One region of the Streptococcus criceti HS-6 genome, then DNA from elsewhere that is predicted to be linked to it. Evidence: predicted binding sites of a transcription regulator. Region 1 holds the regulator's gene; the other holds the start of a gene.
What was found. Region 1 encodes Rex, which represses fermentation and respiration genes when NADH is low (regulators of the CRP and FNR family bind a similar motif). Its sites were predicted from a motif close to TTGTGAANTANTTCACAA; they were not measured.
Positions count from the first base shown of each region.

Region 2: a site for Rex is predicted at 2,069-2,086, ahead of adhE (bifunctional acetaldehyde-CoA/alcohol dehydrogenase). Genes of this name have one in related genera too.

Region 1 covers NZ_AEUV02000002.1:1,406,889-1,410,028, forward strand. Annotated here, with positions in the region: gene radC (RadC family protein) at 1-450, shown strand, start outside; gene STRCR_RS06535 (gamma-glutamyl-gamma-aminobutyrate hydrolase family protein) at 592-1,284, opposite strand; gene STRCR_RS06540 (redox-sensing transcriptional repressor Rex) at 1,510-2,148, opposite strand; gene STRCR_RS06545 (DUF1831 domain-containing protein) at 2,275-2,637, opposite strand; gene STRCR_RS06550 (cysteine desulfurase family protein) at 2,642-3,140, opposite strand, start outside.
Region 2 covers NZ_AEUV02000002.1:96,995-100,134, forward strand. Annotated here, with positions in the region: gene adhE (bifunctional acetaldehyde-CoA/alcohol dehydrogenase) at 1-1,933, opposite strand, end outside; gene rpsO (30S ribosomal protein S15) at 2,394-2,663, opposite strand; gene STRCR_RS00540 (hypothetical protein) at 2,826-3,140, opposite strand, start outside.

The DNA of each region.
Region 1 (3,140 bases):
CTGAAAGCAGCCTTGGAATTCTCTAAGCGCATCAATCAAACACTGCCTGAGAAGTCCGAAAGGATTATTTCCAGTGACCGCCTGGCTAAGAAAATGATAGCAGAGTTGCGAGATAAAAGGCAGGAGCATTTGATAGCCCTCTATTTGGATACTCAAAATCGCCTGATTAAAAAGCAAACTATTTTTATCGGTAGTGTCCAGCGTTCTATTGCAGAACCGCGAGAGATTCTCCACTACGCTTGCCGGGTTATGGCAACGTCGGTTATCGTTGTTCATAACCATCCTTCGGGACAGCCTGATCCGAGTCGTTACGATATCGTGTTTACAGAGAAAATCAAACGCTGTTGCGATGACCTTGGCTTGGCCTTTTTGGATCATATCATCGTTGGTTCTGATCATTATTACAGTTTTCGGGAAGAAACGGATATCATCATTGACCTGCCCAGCTGAAAACATTGAAACTAGCTTGCTAATAAAAAAGGCCAGACAGTGGAAAAACTGTCTGGTCGAAATGATAAGTTTTAATTCTTGCTAGCTGCTTAATGACATGAGAGGAGGGCAGCTTCTTAATTTTCAATCGCTTTTTCATACCTATAACTCGTTGACAAAATAGTTGAAGAGCTCTTGATCTTCCTGCCGACTGCCAATCAGGTGTTCTGGGTGCCATTGGACTCCTAAAAAATGGATATCAGGATGATTGGAGGCAACCGCCTCGATGGTTGAATCTTCAGGATCCTCGGCAATAACATCTAGGTAGGGAGAGAGTTCCTTGATACTCTGATGGTGGAAGGAGTTGATGGTGGTTTCTGAGCCATAGATTTCAGCCAATTTTGTATTGGCCTTGATTGTCATTTCATGAGAGAGATAGTCAGTTGGAGCCTCCTGCCAGTGATTTTCAATGGCTTGGTTAAGATTACCTCCCAGAGCCACATTCATGAGCTGGGTACCACGGCAAACGGAGAATATAGGTTTTCTTTGACGGATAGCTTCGTCGATAATGGCAAACTCAAAAATATCTCGGCGATGAGAAAAATCATCATCTAAAGCCTGTTTTGTTTCGTGATAGAATTCAGGATCAACATTTTGTCCACCAATCAGTAGAATCTTATCCACCCTATCAACATACTCGATAGCATCATCGATGGAACCAATAGGGAGGAGCAGAGGAATTCCACCAGCCCTTTGAACGGCCTGGACAAATCCTCTAGGTGCATAGCTGGTGATTATATTATCGCTGTTGGGTCTTTCATTTGTTGTAATACCAATAATTGGTTTTTGCTTCATTAAGGAAAACCTCCTAGGGGTAGGTATATGAATTGAGAAGGGGATGGGACAGAACAGCCGTAGTGGCTTGGCCCCCACCCACACATGTGTTAATCTCTGAAGATGGCGCATAAGGCAACTATGAGGACTGTTGTCCCCATAGCCAAAACTCATAAGATGGCCTACAAAAGAGCCATTAAGCGTCTACCTGACACACTCTCTCCAGTTTTATTGAGCTGAAAACTTTTAGTGGTTCTGATTCATGAAGTAGAGCAGGGTCTGGAGCTCGCTAGTCAGGTCAACGTATTGCACAAAAACACCCTCGGGCAGGTGCAGATTGACTGGAGAGAAACTCAGAATTCCCTTAATACCAGCCTGTACTAGCCGATCAGCGACTTCTTGGGCTTTAAGACTGGGAACGGTTAGGATGGCCGTCTGACAGTTGGAATCTTTGAGATGCTCTTTGATGGTAGAAATACCGTAGATAGGGATACCATCATCTGTCTTAGTGTTGACCAGTTCATTATCATCAGTATCAAATGCCATTATAATTTGCATCTTATTGCGCTCATGGAAACGATAGTGGAGCAGGGCCCGGCCCATATTTCCACAACCGACTAGGGCCACACTGGTGATAGAATGATCGTTGAGGATATCAGCGAAGAAATTCATCAACTTCTTAACGTTATAGCCAAATCCCCGTCTTCCTAGTTCACCAAAATAGGAAAAGTCTCGGCGAACAGTGGCTGAGTCGATTCCGATAGCCTCAGCAATTTGCTTGGAACTGGCCTTTTCAATATTTCCTGCATTAAAGCGCTTAAAGGTTCGATAATAGAGCGACAGGCGCTTGGCTGTTGCTTTTGGAATAGATTTATCAATAACCATGATGGCACTATCTCCAATCTATTTTAAAATCAATAATTCTAAGTTAATTGTAGAACAAGATTGTGAAAACTGCAACAAATTTGTGATAAAAAAATCCTATGCCAGCATAGGATTCTTTTATCAAAATCAAAGATTTGGACTGTCATTTTCTGTTTTCGTAAAAATATCTCGCTCGACCAAGCTATCCATCAAAAAGTAAAATTTATCTTGAATAATAGCTGTTTTGTCTGATTTAAAGATATTGACCAAGCGCAGTCCAGACTGGTCGGTGATACTGAGTTTAAAGGAAGACAAATCCTTGTGAATAGTAATTTTAACAGGGAAACCTTGTCCAGAATTGGGAACCTCTTCCAGAAGACGGTTAAGTTCGTAATGACCAAGTTTATTTGGTTCAAAAGTTGTATCTCTCAGTGTATATTTTTTAATCTTAGGACTGATGGTATAGGTATACTTACAGTCGTCCAAGTGAATAGATTTTTCAAATGCCATGGTATCATCCTATAATTTCTTTTAATTGTTTTGCGAGTTTGATTAATTCCTCAGGGGTATTGAGTTCTGACAGGCTGATGCGAATGGACTCGTCCAAGCGAGAGGAGTCGCTCCCGTAGTAGGCTTCCAAAACATGACTGGGGTCAACAGTACCAGCGGTACAGGCAGAACCCGTCGATACAGCGAATCCTGCTAAGTCTAATTGGGTTAGGAGAAGATTGTTATGGCTTCGCGGAAAACCGATATTGATAACATAGGGAAGGCTGTTATCACTCCCGTTGAGATAGTAGTCTAGGCCTTGCTTAGTCAATTCTTTTAAGAAGACATTGCGGAGGTGAGCTACTTTTTGATAGTTCCCATCTAAGTTTTGGTCGGCCTCTTTGAGTGCTTGAGCCATACCTGTAATGCCAATCATATTCTCAGTGCTGGCCCGTCTTTTATCCTCTTGCTCGCCACCGTGCAGGAGATTGTCCATGTGATGAGGTTTGGCATAGAGAAAGCCC
Region 2 (3,140 bases), 1.3 Mb from region 1:
GGTATTTTACATGTGTGAAATCATCTGTGATAACAGCGAACGGCGTTACCTCTGCACCTGTACCTGATGTTGTTGGAATACAGAAGAGACGAGTTTCTGTTTGATGCTTGAATTTCACAATACGTTTACGGATATCAATAAATTTTTGTTGCAATTCAAGGAAGAACTCACTCACATTTTCATAAGCATCAAGCCATCCTTCTTCACGGTCAAGAGACACTTCATAAATCAAACGGGCAATCTTAGAGGCATCAATAGCGGAACCACCACCGATAGCAATAACGGTATCAGGCTTGAAGTCACGCATTTGTTTAGCAATTTCAATGGTTTGACCAAGAGTTGGGTCTGGCTTGATGGTGCCGTAAAGCGATGTCACCACTTTTTCATCACGTAGGGCTAATTGTGCATAAACCGTATCAACGAAGCCAAATTGAACCATACCTGGGTCTGCAACAATGAGGGCGCGCTTCATTGGTTCATATTCATCCTGAAGGTAAGAAATAGCGTTCTTTTCGTAGTAAGTTTTTTCTGGCAAACGTACCCATTGAGGACGATTACGGCGTTTCGCAACAGTTTTCACGTTCAAGAGGTCGCCAGTAGATAGGTTGTGTGACAATGAATTTTTCCCCCATGATCCTGTTCCAAGAGTTAGGCTGGCTTGCAATGCATCTGTATAGACATCGCCAATACCGCCGACTGAGTCTGGTTGGTTAACCAAGATACGAGATGAATTAAGGGCATCTCCAAATTCTGCAACAAACGGGTCTCCTTGTGAACCAATTTGGATGGCACAATTGTGACCGGCACCTTGGTAGTCAAGCAAGGCAGCGACAATCTCGATGCCGTCTTGGCGGTCTTTCGCTTTGTAAACCGAAAGGAGCGGAGAAAGCTTCTCTGAAGATAATTTTTCACCGATATTCTTCTTGTCCAATTCAAACAGGAGTACATCTTTACCTTCTGGTAATTTCACACCAGCTTGTTCACAAATCCAAGCAGCTGACATACCAGCAACTGGACCGTTCACACCGTGGTTGTCATTAAAGACGAAATCCTCAAGTTTTTTATAGTCTTTCTTAGGTACTAAGTAAGCACCTTTTTCTTGCATTTTAGCTAACCATTCTTTGTAGATCGGTGCTTCAACCACTGCTGAGTTTTCAGTCGCACAAATCATACCATTGTCAAATCGTTTTGACAAAAGAAGGTCTTCAACTGCACGGTCAAGGTGAGCCGTAGCATCTACATAAACAGCACCATTACCAGCACCAACCCCCATTGATGGGTTACCAGATTTAAGAGCGGCATTAACCATACCAGGTCCACCAGTTGCTAAGATTGATGCAATTTTCTTATTTGAGATCAAAGCATTGGTATTAGCGATCGATGGTGTCTCAATCCATTGTACAATATTCTTAGGAGCACCAGCTGCTACCGCTGCATCGTACAAAATTTGAGCCGCGTGTGCAGAACATTTTTGCGCTGCAGGGTGGAAAGCAAAGACGATCGCATTGCGTGTCTTTAAAGCAACCAAAATTTTGAACATGGTTGTTGATGTTGGGTTTGTTGTTGGCACGATGCCAGCCAAAACACCAAGAGGGGCTGCAATCTGAATACTGCCAGCTACTTTATCTTCGCCAATAATGCCAACAGTTTTTTCATTTTTAATACGTTCGTAAACATATTCTGTCGCAAAGTGATTTTTAGTATCTTTATCTTCGATAACACCGCGGCCTGTTTCCTCGTGTGCTTCTTTCGCCAATTCAAGAGCAGCTTCCGAACCAGCAAGTGCCATAGCTGCAACAATTTTATCAACTTGCTCTTGAGAGTAAGTTGCGTAAACACGTTCAGCTTCTACGGCTTTGTCTACAAGTTCCCCCGTATACTGTTGCGCCAATTCTTCAGCACTGAGTTCTGCAGTTTTAGTTGCTTTTGCCATAAATTTATCCTCCAAAGATAATCATTAACGAATGGTTGACTAAGAAGATGATCACTCGTAAAAATTCAAAAAAATTAGTTTGTGATTTTCTTCACGTTAATATTGTAACCCTTTTCGAAATAATGTCAAGCACTTTTGTGATTTTTTTCACGATTTTTTGGTTTTATACCACAAACAGCTATTTCGCTACTTTCTTTCCCATAAAAAAGCTACCAGTCCAAACAACTAGCAAGTCTGTGAAAAAAAGAGAAAACAGGCTTGAAGTATCCTGCTTCATTGCCTGTTTTCCTTTTTTCTTTGAGGATGACAGCCTATGAAAATAAGCTTAGTTGCAAAACCAAGCTTAGTCATTCGAGTTCGGGCTAAAGGTTAGTGATTAGATGGCTGTCTTCAGAAATTAAAAGTTCTTGACCAGCCTCTAAGATCATATACCTTTTTCAAGGCCCTCAGCATCATTTTATTACCGGCGAAGTCCGAGTGATTGAATGAGATCACGGTAACGGTTAACATCAGTACGGCGAAGGTAAGCCAAAAGGTTACGACGGTGACCGATTTTTTTCATCAAACCACGGTAAGTTGCGTGGTCTTTTTTATGTTGCTGAATATGCTCATTAAGATGGTTGATTTCCCAAGTTAGGACTGCAACTTGCACCTCAACGGAACCAGTATCGCCTTCGTGACGAGCGTATTGAGCAATGATTTCATTTTTTTTCTCTTTTGAAATTGCCATATTTTTTCTCCTTTTATTGCTTCATCCGAGTGGTAGGTTTTGGCAAATCCTACAACCAAGAAGAAGTTAGTTTGTCTTTGCGACTCTTATATTCTAGCAAAATGGGTGAGGTCTGTCAAAGTATTTTAATTTGGTCAGAATAAATGCTAATCCCTTAACAAGTTATCCTGAGAATGAGTCTGGCCCGGCTTTCTCACTTAGGTAATAATTTTTTCCTCTATCTGGGGATAAAAAATCCAGAACAATACTATTGGGATCAATATCATCACCATACCTGACCTCTAACTTATAGCTTAGGGATCCTTTTTTTGCATCTGGAGAAGTCTCATCATATTCAAATAGATAGTGGGCAGAGTAAGGATGAGGATGAGCTTTCTGGATAGTCTTCCAACTTGTCCCTCCCTTAGCTTGGTTTTCATAGTCACCTTCAATCAGCTGGTTAAATTGTTCTCGTGACCAACCGATTATGGGGTTTTC